DNA from 2 places in the Bifidobacterium sp. C0047B3 genome. Region 1 is predicted to be linked to the other one. Evidence: riboswitches for the same ligand, from Rfam matches in the RefSeq annotation. Region 1 holds a riboswitch; the other holds the start of a gene.
The links. Region 1 has a riboswitch for thiamine pyrophosphate ahead of thiO (glycine oxidase ThiO). Riboswitches for the same ligand answer to the same signal wherever they lie in the genome.
Positions count from the first base shown of each region.

Region 1 (8,050 bases):
ATTACAGCAGCAGCCATTGCACGACCCATCTTCACTGGGTCTGGGCAGCGAGTTACAGCGCTTGCAAGAAGCACACCAGAGCAGCCGATTTCGAAAGCTTTAACAACGTCGGAAGCAGTGCCAACACCAGCATCCAAAATCACAGGAACGCCAGCTTCCTTGCATTCTTGAACAATCAGTTCAATGTTTCGAGGATTCAAAATGCCAAGACCAGTTCCAATTGGAGCACCACCAGGCATAACAGCCTTCACACCAAGAGAAACCAAGCGACGAGCCACAATCGGGTCGTCATTCGTGTAGCAAAGAACGCTAAAGCCTTCTTCAATAAGCTTTTCTGCAGCAAGCAAAACTTCGCGAGTATCTGGAAGCAAAGTATCGTCGTCTGCAATCACTTCGAGCTTAATCCAGTCGGTTCCAAGAGATTCGCGAGCCATTTTTGCTGTAAGCACGGCGTCATGCGCAGTTTTGCAGCCTGCAGTATTTGGCAAAACGTTAATATTGTGACGCTGCAACATGCCGTAAATATCCACGCCAGTTTTTGCGTGACGACGCAAAGCAACCGTTGCTACTTCCGCACCAGAAGCCACAAGTGACTTCTCCATAATGTCAATGCTTGTCATGCCACCAGTGCCAAGCAAAAGCCTTGAATGCAAAGTCTTACCGCAAAGCTGCCAAGTATCGGCACTTTCTTCTGTATTATTTTCTGTCATTTTAAGCCTTTTATTTAAATTTTTTTTGAAACTATACTCAAATTATTTGAAATCAGCCGCCTTGAACTGCACTAAGAATCTCGATTTGATTCCCATCACATATGACGGCTGATTCCCATTGCGTGCGAGAAAGCACATCGTCGCCAATTGCGACCGCTATGCCGGGTCCTGCATCCGATCCATAACGTTGCGCAATAAGCTGAGCAACAGTCAATCCGTCTTGCACTTCAACAGTTTCACCATTGACTACGATTTGCATAATCTAACCTTTACTAACTAAAAGCTGAATTACTAAAAGTACTTTCTGCATCACATTTACGTCTATATTTGAACGCTTCACACAATTCACAGCGGAATCTAGCGAATTCACTGGAATTAGCAATTAGAAGCGAGCAGGATTGCAGCTCTCCAAGAAGCCCTTTTCCTTCTCAGTCAACTCTTGCTCAAGCACAAGCTTTGTAGTCAAAGAAGAACCCAAAGCGGTGAGCAAAATGCCGTGACGGAAGTAACCAGTGGAAATCGTGGTGTGCGTCTTAGGATCAATGCCAATGAACGGCAAATCGTCTGGAGTTCCTGGGCGGCCGCCAGCGGTAACCTCAGTAATCGAGCATTCCTGAATGCCAGGAAGCACGCTTGCAGCATCGCGAAGTAAGTCGAGTACGCCGCCAACCTTTGGAATATCGCGGTCGTCTTCACGAGAAGTAGCGCCGAGCACAAGCTCGCCTGTTTCCTTAGCGCGAGGCACCAAATAAACTGGGCGGTCATGCACAAATCCACGAACCACAGAGCTCAAAATTGGGCGCAAAGGCTCTGGAATAGTCATACGAATCATATCGCCCCACACAGCGCGAAGCTTAAGCTGCGGAAGCATATCCTTAGCACCCAAACCGGATGCCAAAACTGTGTCTGGACCCAAATCATCCGGAGTGCTTGCGCGACGCTCAATAACAACACCGCGCTTTTCGAGCGCATCAATCATTGCTGCAGTGAAAAGACGAGGATTGATTTGATGGTCGTCCGGCACGCTTACAGCGCCAGCAATAGTTGGCGAAAGAGCAGGCTCAATCTCACGAAGCTTACTCACAGAAATATGCTCAGCTCTACGGCCGTAACGATGCTGCAAGTTTAGCAACTCGTTTACGTGCTCGTTATCTGCAGCGTCACCACCGATTACATAAGAGCCGCACTCTAAGTAGCCGGTTGGCTTATCGGTGTACTTTGCAACCGAATCAACCAATTCCTTATACATAGTTGCAGACTCAAACATAAGAGGATACAACGCTTCTTGCTGATATTGCATTTCTGCGGTAGGAGCTAACATGCCGGCAGCATGGTGAGAAGCACCAGAGACTGGATCTGGATCAATTATGCTAACTTTTACGCCAGCTTCCGTAAGTCTCCACGCTGTTGCTAAACCAATAATACCTGCACCAATAATACGAATATTTCGCATATATACTCCTTCCCTACGGCGGCATTACCCGCATCAGGTTTACGGTCGGCTTTCGCCCTCTCAGCCTGTATAGAACAGGCTCCCGCGGATGTAATTCTTGACCTTCAAGAATTACAAATGCAGAACGTTGCAATATTGCTAACTTAGCAATACCCAAATGCTGCAGGTAGATGTAACGAAATTATGTGAATTTCATCACACTACCGTGCAGCATTCTAGCACTTCTGGCAAAAATTTGTTAACTGAACCGGTATGTCAAATCGCAAAACTAAGCATTTTCGTTACTGACGCAGTACGGTTTCTGCGTTAGTAACGCTCACTACCGTTTTTTCGTTTCTCCTGCAGTACGCGTTCTGCACTAGTAACGCACTTTGCCGATTTTTCGTTTCTCCTGCAGTGTGCATTCTGCACTAATAACGATGCGCGTAGTTACTGAGTTATTTTTGGTGTGGCGCGAGTGTGAAATTGAGATGGGTGTGAGGAGTGGGTGTTGATTGTCTCGCAGCGCTACGCTCCTATACCTTACTTGGACTTAGCGGTTGCGTAGTTGAGTTTAGTTTTTTAGTTACTTTCTTTCAAAAACAGTATTCGTCAACAAGATTATTACTATCGTTCCGCTTTTATATTGCTCGACCAAGCAATTCCTATCTCCCACTATTAGTAAAACCGCTAGTGTTTTTGGTGTGGTGGGTGCGTCTGGTGTGGCGCGTGCAGCAGCACGGACGCTAGTGTTCACTAAGCGACAAATACTCAGCGTCTGCAGAGCAATAATGCTAAAGTTCACTAATCAATAAGTAATCATTGTTAGCAGAAGCATAACTGCAAAGCTACAAAACCACTTTTCGCAGAAGCGCAACCGCAAAGCTTCATGAGCAGCGTTCGCAAAGCAATGATGCAAAGCTTCAGGAGGTTTGGGGAAATACTATCGTTAATTTACGCGACTGTAAAGTTTCTGCCGGATTAAAGCGCGCAAACGACCTTTTCTGTACACGACTGTAAAGTTTCTGCCGGATTAAAGCGCGCAAACGACCTTTTCTGTACACGACTGTAAAGTTTCTGCCGGATTAAAGCGCGCAAACGACCTTTTCTGTACACGACTGTAAAGTTTCTGCCGCTTTTTGGTGCGTAGGCGGCATAAACTGCGCACGACTGTAAAATTTCTGCCGCTAGCTGTTACTAGCGCAGTCAGCGCTCGCGCGGCAGCAAGAAAAAAAAATCCCTCGCGGATTATCGGAAGATAACCTGCGAGGGATTTTAGTTATGAGCGAGGCTACTCGTTGGAATGCTTGCGGCGGCGAGAAGCAACGCCAGCAGCACCAAGTCCGGAGAATACTGCAGCAAGACTTGCAAACAAGCCAGTTGCAGCACCCGTCTTAGCAAGAGCGCTAGCATTACCGGAAGCGCCAGAGGCATTACGCCACGCAGCCTTAGCAGCCTGAAGCTTCCTCAAAGCCTCATCAACCTGAGCCTGAGTTGCATTCTTATCAGCAAGCACACGCTTAGCCTCAGCCAAAGCCTGCCTGTAAGCTCTAGCTGCCGCAGTGTTTGCATTAGTGTCTACAGAATTATTAACTTCGACTTGCAAAGCAGACTTATCAACCAAAGCACTCTGAGAATCACTAGTATCAAAACCATCCCCAGCATCAGCATCGGTATCATAGCCGCTACCGCTACCAACACCACTGCCAGCGCCAAACGGGTGATTAAGCTTATACTTAGCAGCCTGAAGCTTCCTCAAAGCCTCATCAACCTGAGCCTGAGTTGCATTAGGATCGTTAAGCACGCTGTCAGCCTCAGCCAAAGCCTTCTTATAAGCCTCAATATCGTCGCGTTTGCCAATAATGAAGTACAAAGACTTACGGAACTTAGCATCATCATCAGCCTCAGTCTGAAGCTTAGACTTATCCGTCTTATTAGAATCAGTAAGCTTCTTCTTAGCATCCTGAAGCTTCTTCAAAGCCTCGTCAACCTGAGCCTGAGTTGCATCCTTGTCGCCAAGAATCTTGTTAGCCTCGTCGAGAGCCTTCTTGTAATCGTCAATAGCCTTCTTAGACTCGTCATCACCCTTAGCTTGAGCATTCTGATACTCAGGAGACTTAGTGAAGTCACCATCATTATCAGCTTCCTTACGCAAGTCATACTTGATTGTGCTGTAATCGTCTTCAATCTTCTTCTTAGCAGCTTGCAATGCATCTAGAGCATCGTAAAGCTCTTTCTGGGTTGGGACGTCAGTTGCACCATCCTTTGGCTTGCCAGTAGTGCGGTCGAACTTCTCAAGAAGCTTCTTAGCAGCCTTAAGCTTTTCGTTGTATTCTTCGAGCGCCTGCTTAGACGCATCATCACCCTTAGCAGTCGCGTTCTTGAACGCAGGAGTGTTCTCGAACACGTCATCACGCTTGTCTTTATCTCCGTCCTTAGACTTATCAACTTCTTGCTGAAGCTCAGTAGAACTGGTCTTGTAGTCAGCAGTAATCTTATCTTTTATGTCCTTCAGCTTCTTAAGAGCCTCGTCAACTTCTTGCTGGGTTGGGATTTCCTTTTCACCAGACTTTGGCGTACCGTTCTCATCGAACTTTCCAAGCAAAGTCCTAGCTTTACTCAACGCTTCCTTATAAGCGGTGACGTCAGCATTATCCTTGCAGTCTTTACCCTTCTTAGATTCAGCGTTCTTGAACTCTGTAGTATTCTCAAAGTCATCTTTACCAACGGTAGTTACACCGTCAGCAGTAGACTTCGCAGACTCATCCTTCAAATCCTTAGCATTAGTCGTAAAGGCGTCATTGATAGCTTTCTTTGCCTTTTGCAAGGCTTCCAAAGCTGTCTTAACATCAGCATTAGTTGGCTTTTTATCTGGATCAGCATTCGGATCTGGGTTCTTCACCTGATCGATAATCTTCTTCGCTGCTTCAAACTTATCGTTATAATCTTGAAGCTTCTTGGTGGCAGAAGTATCAGTCGTTGCAGCATCGCCAGTTTCAGACTGCTTCTTATACAGAGCATTCTTGTATGGAATCGACTCCTCGAATGGAGGTGTTACAAGCTTGCCGTCTTGAGTTTTGTCGCCAACCTCCTTTTCAAGAGGCTTTGCGTCGGTCTTGTACTCATCTTCCACTGCCTTGCGAGCGTCACTGAGCTTCTTAAGCGCAGCATCAACCTTAGCCTGAGTTGGAATATCAGTTGCGTTAGCCTTCGGCTTGCCATCTTTACCAAACTTGTTGAGCATAGTCGTAACTTCAGCTAGAGCATCCTTGTATGCCTTAAGCTTAGCATTGTCACTGCCGCCTTCAGCTTTCTTAGCTTCGGCGTTCTTGTACTCTGGGCTATTAGTAAATGCTCCACCGTCCTCTCCGAGCGTTGCTTCGTCTTGGAGAGCCGTTGCATCGGTCTTGTAGCCATCGGTAATAGCTTGCTTTGCCTTCTTCAACGTTTCGAGAGCATCATCAATCTGCTTCTGAGTTGGACGCTCACTGAGATTAGTAGCGTCTTTCTTAGCGAGTAAATCACGTGCAGCCTTCAAAGCCTTCTTATAGGCATCGACTTCGTCATTGTCTACCTTATTGCCGCTATCGTCATCCTTCTTCTTGGCGTCGGCATTCTTGAACTCTGGCGAGTCCTCAAACTGACCAGCCGTTGGAGCGGTTGCGCCATCTGCTTGAGACTTCTGGGCTTCCTCATCAAGCTTAGTGGTAACTGTCTTATAGTTATCCTCAAGCTTCTTGCGAGCTTCGTCAAGAGTCTTCAAAGCTTCATCAATCTGCTTCTGAGTTGGCTTAGCGTCGAGAGGCGTATCCTTGCCATCGTGCTTTGAGAGCAACTCCTGAGCCTCGGCCAATGCCTTGTCGTATGCTTTCTTAGCTTCGGCTGCCTTGTTGTTCTTGTCCGTATCAGGAACAAGCTTGCCGTCCTGCTCCTTCATGAAGTGAGGATCAGAAGCATTGCGATACGCATCAGAAGTAACAGTACCTTCGGTAGCAGCAGTCTCGCCTTGCTTCTCTGTACCATGCTTTCCAACACTCTTCTTCAGCGCTTCAACGTTAGTATCTTGAGCCTTAAGAGCGTCACGCTTCTCATCAAGCTTCTTAAGAGCCGCATCCACCTGCGCCTGGGTAGCGGTTGGATCCGTCAAGAGCTTCTTAGCCTCAGTAAGCGCCTCGTCGTAAGCCGTAGCTTTCTTCTTGACATCCTCGTATCCAGAAGTATCTTCCTGGCCGTTATCACCCAGCTTGTGTGGATCCTTGGTGTTCTTGTACGCCGGATCCTTCTGAGTATCAGTATCCTTATTAATGGATTCCTGCAGCTTATCGGTCTTAGTGGCGAACTTATTCAAATCTGCCACAGCTTTGTTAAGATCTGCAAGTAGCTTTGGCACATCCCTATTCAAAGGCTGACCCTTAGCGTGGGACTGGATGCCGTCAAGGTAGCTCGCACTATTTGTGTCTCCATCCTTGTCAGGCACTTTGTCAGTCGAGATTACTTGACTACCAGGCTTGCCATCGACCGTATCTTGAGGCATCTCATCATTGAAGGCTTTTTGCAAAGCATCAAGCGCATCATCGTATGCTTTCTTTGCCTTAGCTTCGTCAGAATTTGGATCAGTATTTGCAGACGCGTTTTGATACGCTGGGCTTGCCTTAATAGCCAAGCTGTGAAGCAGCGCCGCCGAAATCTTGCTGGTGTCAGTTGCGTACTTATCGATTGCCTTACGAGCTTCAATAAGCTGCTTCTTAACCTTATCAGCCTGATCTTGCGTTACCGTGCTATTTGGCTTCCTAATCTCCGTAATCAAGTCTTTTGCAGCGTGATAAGCGTCGTTGTAGGCTTTGAAGTCTTTTGCGGCTTGAGAATCTTTGCCCTTAGCTTGCGCTTCATCAAAGGCGTTGAAGTACGCAGGCATCAGGTAACCGCTTACATTATCTGCAATAGCTTCAGCTAAATCAGTTACTTTTGTCTGATACTTATCAGCATGAAGTGCTGCTTCAGCGTCTTCAAGATCTTTCTTAGCCTTTTCTACATCGGCCTTTGTAGCGTTCTTGTCACCAAGAACATCCTTGGCTTTCTGCAAAGCTTTATCGTAGTCCTCAACAGCCTTTTTAGCATCAGGGTCGGTGTCTTTCTTCGCGGCGGCGTTCTTATAGAACACGCTCTGCTTCGACTTATCGTCCGGCTTCGGATTATCGAAGCTCTTCTGCACCGCAGCATCAAGAGGAGCCTTGTCGGTTGCGTTCTTGTCGAGCGCTTCCTTAGCTTTCTTAAGATCCTCAATAGCTTTGTTTACATCTTTTTGAGAAGCGTTTGGATCCTTAGAAAGATCGTTTGCCTTCTTAACAGCGTCGTCATACGCCTTGCGCTCTGTATCGTTAGAGTTCTGGTAAGTTGGGTCAGCTTTAGTCACATCCTGTGTGCCCTGATCGTTCTTGCCAGTATTCACCTGACCATGCTCAGCAATAGCAGCGTTAAGCTTATCCTTGTTAGTGCTGTACTTATCAAGCTCCTTACGCGCAGCGTCGAGTTTCGCCTTGGCTTCGTCAACAGCCTTTTGCGTAGCGTTGGCATCCTTGTTTACTTTCTCAGCTTCTTCGAGAGCTTTATCGTAGGCTTCTTTAGCTTTCTTAGCATCCTCATTCTTGGTGGTATCTGCATTACCATTATCATCCTTGAAGTCAGGCTCAGTAACATTCTTATACTTATCAGTAGTTACCGTACCAGGAGTTGCAGCAGTATCACCTTCGGCAGCCTTACCATTGGCTTTAATCGACTTATTCAGCTCTTCCTTCTTGGTAGCATCACCATCAAGAGCTTCACGCGCCTTTTTAAGGTTAATTGTTGCGTTATCAACCTCAGCCTTAAGGTCTTCACTTAAATCAGCATCAGCTTTAGTTCCAACTTT
Region 1 covers NZ_JBWPWH010000005.1:40,109-48,158, reverse strand. Annotated here, with positions in the region: gene AC1EKT_RS05680 (thiazole synthase) at 1-710, opposite strand, end outside; gene thiS (sulfur carrier protein ThiS) at 763-969, opposite strand; gene thiO (glycine oxidase ThiO) at 1,093-2,163, opposite strand; TPP riboswitch at 2,157-2,259, opposite strand; gene AC1EKT_RS05665 (peptidase) at 3,434-8,050, opposite strand, start outside.

Region 2 (8,050 bases), on a different contig from region 1:
GCGGAAACGCGACCGAAGCTCATTGCAGCGCCATCCTGGCTCTTAACAGAAGCAAGATAGCCCATGTAAGTCCACTGAACAGCTTCCTTAGCGGTCTTAGCTGGACGAGTCAAATCCAAACCGTACTCGTTACCCAAGTTAATAAGCTGCTTCAAAGCCTTAATCTGCTCGTCATGCTCTTCGCGGAAGCGAATCCAATGCTCAATTTCGGTCTCGGTAAAATCGTTACGGTATGGAATCGAATCCTTATCGCGCTTCTTGAACTCAATAAGCATGTTCACGCCGTAAAGAGCCACACGACGATAATCGCCAATAATACGACCGCGACCGTAAGCATCTGGCAAACCGGTCAAAATCTTGTTGTGGCGAGCAATCTTAATATTCTTGGTGTAAACGCCAAACACGCCATCGTTATGAGTCTTGCGGTAAACGGTGAAGATCTTCTTGATTTGAGGATCTACTTCCTTGCCAGCTTCTTTAATAGCTTGCTCAACCATGCGCCAACCGCCATTTGGCATCATAGCGCGCTTGCAAGGCTCATCAGTTTGCAAACCGACGATTACGTTATCTACTTCTGGGCTTTCAATGTAGCCTGCTGGCATTGCATCAATGCCTGCTGGGATATGAGTTTCAACATCATAAACACGACGTTCACGTTCAACAGCCAAGTAGTTGTCGTCGAGATACTTCCACATGTGCTTCGTTTTTTCAGTGGCATTTGCCAAGAAGCTTTCGTCACCTTCATATGGCGTATAGTTCTTTATTATAAAGTCGCGTACGTCAATGTCTTTTTTCCAATTTCCGTCAGTAAAACCATTCCACGCTTCGGTACGAAGATCCTCATCACTGAGAACTGGTGCATCAACTGATGTCATGTTTAGACTCCTTTTGTACCCGCAACGCATCTTCACGCTGCCTTAATAACAATGTTAAAGCATAGGTAAACGCATACACGAGTAGTTTTGCAAAAAATCTAGTGAAATACATCACATTTATTCACGAAAAGCTGTGGTAACAGGCATTCTGCGATCCCTGCCAAAAGCAATAGCGCTTACTTTTGGCCCAAGCGGATACTGCCTGCGCTTCCATTCTGCGCGATCAACTAAACGCATAACCGTGTCAACAGTATGCTCGTCAAAACCATCTTTAAGCAAATCCGCTCTACCATGCGCAAGCTCAATATGAGCCTCTAAAACACGATCAAGCAAATCGTACTCAGGCAAAGAATCAGAATCCTTTTGCCCTGGACGCAACTCTGCACTCGGAGGCTTAATAATAGAATTAACAGGAATAAGCACGCCATCTTGCGGAGCTTTCGAAATTTCTAAATCTTCAGCGCCAACAATTGGCAGCATACCAATGCCTACTCCAGCATTTGCAGCGCTATTCCTCCAACGAGAAAGTGCCCAAACGCGCGTCTTAAACAAATCCTTAATAGGAGCATACCCTCCTACCGCATCGCCATAGATAGTAGAATATCCGCAAGCAAGTTCTGATTTATTACCAGTTGCGAGCGCCAAAACACCGCGCGAATTCGAGTAAGCCATTACGATTACGCCACGAACGCGAGCTTGCAAGTTTTCTGCAGCAACACCTTCTAATGAAAGTTGCGATTGGAAAGCTTTAAAAAGCGGTTCAATTGGTTGCACATCATAATGAGCACCAATTCGCTCTGCTAAATCGCGCGCATCGTCTTTAGATCCGTCCGAAGAGTACATGCTTGGCATAGAAATGCCATACACATTTTCTCCACCGCAAGCATCGGCAGCCATAGTAGCTACTAAAGCAGAATCAATTCCTCCCGAAAGTCCTAAGCACACACCCTTAAAACCATTCTTACGCATGTAATCTCTAAGACCTACAACACACGCACAATACACTTCTTCGTCTGCGTCAAGTTTTGGAGCAATGCTTGAAACTTTCTGCTTTTTAAGCGAGTTATCAAAATCAACAAACGACAAATCTTCGTCAAACATTGCCGAGCGTTCAAGCAAAGTTCCGTCAGAATCAACAACAAAACTTCCACCGTCAAAAACCAAATCATCTTGACCGCCAACCTGGTTCACATATACGACTGGCGCATTTACTTCAACAGCGCGCTTTTGAGCCAAACTCAAGCGCACATGAGTTTTACCTTCCTCATATGGAGAACCATTCATAGTTATTAGCGCATCGATACCAAGTTTTGCCAAACGCGCAACAGGACCGCCGTCTTGCCAAATATCTTCGCAAATAGCAAAACCTAGACGCATCCCATCTACTTCCAGCAGCTCACACTTATTGCCAGAAGAGAAAATACGAAACTCGTCAAAAACACCATAGTTTGGCAAGAAATGCTTGTCGTATTGCAACACAGATTTACCTTCATGCAAAACGAGAAGCCTGTTTCGAGGCTTTCCAGCAGACTCGTCAAAGCCAACAGTTCCAACTACTACGTAAAGCTCCCCCAAGCCTTCTTCCGCAAGTTTTGATGCAAGCAAGTCTGCAGCTTTTTGTGCAGCTGTGCGGAAAGTTGCACGCAAGGCGAGGTCTTCAATAGGATACCCAGTCAAAGTCATCTCAGGAAATACAACCATGCGAGCACACGACTGCTTTGCGCGCGCAGCATACTTCAAAACTTTTTCAACGTTGCTATCAATATTCCCAACGCAGGTATCTATCTGCGCTAACGCCAATCGCAAAAAACTCATACATTACAGTCTAGTAGATAGCTTCATTGCAAGTAAGTGACGTGTTGAAAAACTTATTTTTTCTCTTCTCACACTGCAAGTATGCGAATTATTAACACGTCATAAATAATACTAATAAGCAAAGTGTAGAATTATTGATTTTTCTCGCCTATATTGATAATTCGTTACTCGCGAAGGGGATTTAACTTTAAACGAATTTCACCGAACAAGGAGCAGGAAATATGCGAAAAATTAAAGTTATTGCATCAATTACAGCACTGGCAGCATTAGCGACTTTCACTTTAAGTGGCTGCAGTAGCTCAAAAGCAGGCGCAAAGGATGACAAGACCATTACTGTTGCTGCTTCGCCTACTCCGCATTCTGAAATCTTAAATAAGGTTGTAAAGCCAATCTTGCAAAAAGAAGGCTACAAGCTAGTAGTAAAGGAATTTACTGACTACGTGCAGCCAAATACAGCTACTGAAGAAGGCGAAGTTGACGCAAACTACTATCAGCATTTGCCTTATCTTGACAACTTTAATAAGGAAAAGGGAACTCACCTTGTTTCAGTAGGTGGAATTCATTTTGAACCATTTGGATTGTATCCAGGAAAAACTAAGACGATTAAAGCATTAGCAAATGGAGCAACTGTTGCAGTTCCAAATGATCCTACTAATGAGGCTCGCGCATTGCTTCTTTTGCAAGATGCCGGATTGATTAAGTTGAAGAATCCAAAAGATATTAACGCTACTACAAAAGATATTACTGAGAATCCTAAGAATTTGAAGTTTAAAGAGCTTGAAGCAGCAACAGTTCCTACTGCCATCAAGGACGTGGATCTTGCTGCCATGAACGGCAATTACGCTATTCAAGCTGGTTTTAACCCAACTAAAGACCCACTTACTTCAGAAAAAGTTGGAGGCATTGCGGCTAAAACTTATGAAAATATTATTGTAGTAAAGAAAGGCTCTGAAAAGTTTGCAAAAATCAAAGCCTTACTCAAAGCTTTGAAAACAAGCGAAGTGCGCGACTATATTACTAAAACTTACAAAGGCGCTGTGCTCCCTGTTTTCTAAATAATACTCACAATGTAGCCACCTAATGCCGCATGTGTATGCTTCGTGTATGCTTTGCGGCATTATTTTATAAGCGTGTAATATACGTAATGTGCGTGCTAGTTAATAATCTAGTTAATAACGCTAGTTAGTAACTCTAGTTAGTAACGAAGTATATTTCACACAGAAAGCAATAATCTGTTAAGGAAAAGCATGATTCAGATCGAACATCTTCACAAAAGCTACGGCAAAGGTAGCAAAGCGAACGAAGCATTACACGACATTAATCTGACTATTGAATCGGGAGAAGTATTCGGAATTCTTGGTTCTTCTGGTGCAGGAAAGTCTTCGCTAGTTCGTTGCATGAATCTGCTTGAGCGACCAACTTCTGGCAAAATTATTATTGACGGAAATGATATTAGCGAAGTAAAAGATAAAGAACTTGCAAAAGTACGCACTAATATTGGCATGATTTTCCAGAATTTTAGCCTTTTCCAGCAGCGTACAGTATTGCGAAACGTAACTTTCCCATTAGAGCTAAATCACACTGCAAAAAAGGAACGAGAAGAACGCGCAAACTACTTGCTTGACTTAGTTGGTTTAAAAGATTTTGCAAACCGCTACCCTAGCCAGCTTTCAGGCGGACAACAGCAGCGCGTAGCAATTGCGCGAGCATTGGCGAATAATCCGTCGATTATGCTTTGCGACGAAGCAACAAGCGCACTTGACTCCACAACTACTGCGCAAATCCTTGATTTATTGAGCCGAATTAACCGCGAACTCAACGTAACGCTTGTTATTATTACGCATTCGCTGGCTGTAGCACGAAATATTTGCGACCGAGTTGCAATGATTGATGGCGGACGCATTGTGGAATTAGGTGACACTGATACGCTTTTTGCAAATCCACAAAGCGATATTTTGCGAACTCTTATTGCAGATGAAAAACAGGAAAATCATCGAGCTAAAATTGCAAGCACGATTGCAAGCGAGCTTAACAATAAGCCAACAAACGCACAAACAGACGAACAAACAAACGCGCTTACCAATGAGGTGAAATAACAATGTTAGAAGCTGCTACACAATTTTTTAACGAATACGGCGACTTACTTATTGAAGGCGTGCAAGACACACTCGTAATGACGTCAGTTGCAACACTTTTTGCATACCTTATTGGACTTCCAGTTGGCGTACTTCTCATTACATCAAACAAAAAAGGCATTTGCCCTAACGCGCCAATTAACGCAGTTCTAGGATGGATTGTTAACATCGTGCGTTCTGTGCCGTTTATTATTTTATTAGTTGCAATAATTCCTTTTACTCGTCTCATAGTTGGCACTTCTTTGGGAGTTCCTGGAGCTATTGTGCCTCTGGTAATTACTGCTGCACCATTCGTTGCTAGAGTAGTTGAACAATCTTTAGCCGAAGTTGACGGAAGCTTAATCGAAGCAGCACAAAGCTTTGGAGCAAGCAAATTGCAAATTGTTTGCAAAGTATTGCTGTGGGAAGCTTTACCTTCACTAATTCGCGGAGCTGCACTTACGTTTATTACGCTTTTTGGATTCTCAGCAATGGCTGGAACAGTTGGAGCAGGCGGACTCGGAGATATTGCAATACGATACGGATACCAGCGTTATCAATACGATGTGATGACAGTGGCTGTTATTCTTTGCATTATCCTCGTACAGATTGTGCAAAGCTTGGGAGATTTTATTTCACGCGCAATCAATCATCACGAACGCTAAAGAAATTCGCAACATACCCACCACCAATTAAATGCACATAATCGTGTAAACTTGCTGGTAATTCGACATTTTGCAGGGGTGCTTTCGAAAGAAGGCTGAGATGGTATTAATTTATCTAACCCTTCGAACCTGTTAGTTAATACAACGTAGGGAGCAACGATTTTAGTATGACATCGAATTATCCGTACGCATCAATGCGTAATCAATTTAATCTAAGCGCCTGCTTTATTGCAGACCCACAAGCTTGTAATAATCGTCCACTTACAGATATTGTCGATGATGCTTTGCGCGCTGGAGCGACTTTTATTCGTCTTCATTGCAACAATGAAAACGCTAAAGAAATCACCACTATTGCACGCGATATTGCACAAATCATCGAAGACAATAACAAATGCGATTCTGTAACTTTTGTTATCGACGAGCGCGTTGATGTCGTTTGGCAAGCTCGCAATCAAAGCATCAAAGTTGACGGAGTGCACTTAGCACAAAGTGACATGGAGCCTAGAGAGGCTCGCGCACTTCTTGGCGAAGATGCTGTAATCGGCTTATCTGTTGAAACCGAGAGCTTAGTTAAAGTAATAAACGAACTTCCAGATGGATGCATCGATTACATTTGCGTAACAGCAATGCACAATCCTGAAGAAGGATGCGAAAGCACTACTGCCGCTTACGAATTGGAAGCAAACCACACAACGCTGGACGAAGCGAAAATTAATACGATTTGTTCCGCAAGTGATTTCCCAGTTCTAGTTGGCGGAAGAACTGCTCTCGACGATATCGATACAATCGCTCACACTAAGGCTGCAGGATGGTTCGTTTCTGAAGCACTGTATTCTTCAGAAACACCAGAATCAACTATGCATGAGTTTGTTGAACATTGGAAAGCTGTGCGAGGCGAAGAAAAGCACGGCTACGCTAAGCGAGTAATAGTTGCAGAAAATTCTGAATCAAAATCTTCAGAAACTCAAGAAAAGAAACCAACTTTTATTAACGCTAAAGAAGCAAAGGATGCTGCAAAATTAGCTAAGCAACAGCGCGTTGACATTGCAGCTCGCGGTTGCACTCAGCGCGATAAAGCTCATATTCGCAAAACAACTCCAGTTCATTTTGAGTATGAATATGGTTCTTACGATTTGGAAGTTCCTTATACGGAAATTAAGCTTTCGGATACTCCTGGCGTAGGCCCTAACCCGCCTTTTAAGGATTACAATACGGAAGGCCCAAAGTGCGACCCGAAGGAAGGCTTGGCTCCGCTTCGCCTTGACTGGATTCGTGACCGCGGTGACGTTGTGGAATATGAGGGTCGCAGGCGCAATCTTCAAGATGACGGCAAGCGCGCAATTAAGCGAGGCAAAGCTTCTAAAGAATGGCGTGGTCGCACGCATAAGCCAATGAAGGGCGCGGACCATCCAATTACGCAAATGTGGTACGCTCGCCACGGAATCACTACTCCGGAAATGCAATATGTTGCAACACGCGAAAATTGCGATGTGGAGCTGGTTCGTGAAGAAGTTGCAGCAGGACGTGCTGTAATTCCTTGCAATATTAACCATCCTGAAGCTGAGCCTATGATTATTGGTTCGCGCTTCTTGACTAAGCTCAACGCAAACATGGGTAATTCTGCTGTTACGTCATCTATCGACGAAGAAGTGGAAAAGCTTACGTGGGCCACGAAGTGGGGTGCGGATACCGTTATGGATCTTTCCACCGGTAACGATATTCACACGACGCGCGAATGGATTTTGCGCAACTCCCCTGTGCCAATTGGAACAGTGCCAATGTATCAGGCTTTGGAAAAGGTTGAGGATGATGCTTCTAAGCTCAGCTGGGAGCTTTTCCGCGATACTGTTATTGAGCAGTGCGAGCAGGGCGTTGACTACATGACTATTCACGCTGGCGTGCTTCTTCGCTACGTGCCGCTTACTGCAAACCGCGTAACCGGTATTGTTTCTCGTGGTGGCTCAATTATGGCTGAATGGTGCTTGCAGCATCATCAAGAGAGCTTCTTATATACGCACTTTGAAGAATTATGCGAGATTTTCGCAAAGTACGATGTTGCATTCTCTTTGGGCGATGGTTTGCGTCCAGGTAGCTTGGCTGATGCTAACGATGCGGCTCAACTTTCCGAGCTTATGACGCTTGGCGAGCTTACGAAGATCGCTTGGAAGCATGACGTGCAAGTTATGATTGAAGGTCCTGGTCACGTGCCATTCGACACTGTGCGTATGAATATTGAGATGGAGAAGGCAATTTGCCAGAATGCTCCATTCTATACGCTTGGTCCTTTGACTACGGATACCGCACCTGGCTACGACCACATTACTTCCGCAATTGGTGGCGTGGAGATTGCACGATACGGCACTGCAATGCTTTGCTATGTGACTCCTAAGGAACATTTGGGATTGCCTAACAAGGACGACGTGAAGCAAGGCGTGATTGCGTATAAGATCGCTTGCCACGCAGCTGATCTTGCTAAGCACCATCCACATGCTATGGATCGCGACAACGCAATCAGTAAGGCTCGCTTTGAGTTCCGCTGGTTGGATCAGTTCAACTTAAGCTACGATCCGGATACCGCAAT
Region 2 covers NZ_JBWPWH010000001.1:345,691-353,740, reverse strand. Annotated here, with positions in the region: gene pflB (formate C-acetyltransferase) at 1-875, opposite strand, end outside; gene AC1EKT_RS01220 (NAD+ synthase) at 993-2,690, opposite strand; gene AC1EKT_RS01215 (MetQ/NlpA family ABC transporter substrate-binding protein) at 2,912-3,745, shown strand; gene AC1EKT_RS01210 (methionine ABC transporter ATP-binding protein) at 3,938-4,786, shown strand; gene AC1EKT_RS01205 (methionine ABC transporter permease) at 4,789-5,469, shown strand; TPP riboswitch at 5,534-5,639, shown strand; gene thiC (phosphomethylpyrimidine synthase ThiC) at 5,637-8,050, shown strand, end outside.
Region 2: it holds a riboswitch for thiamine pyrophosphate, as region 1 does, so the genes downstream of both, thiC (phosphomethylpyrimidine synthase ThiC) here and thiO (glycine oxidase ThiO) in region 1, are expected to answer to the same signal.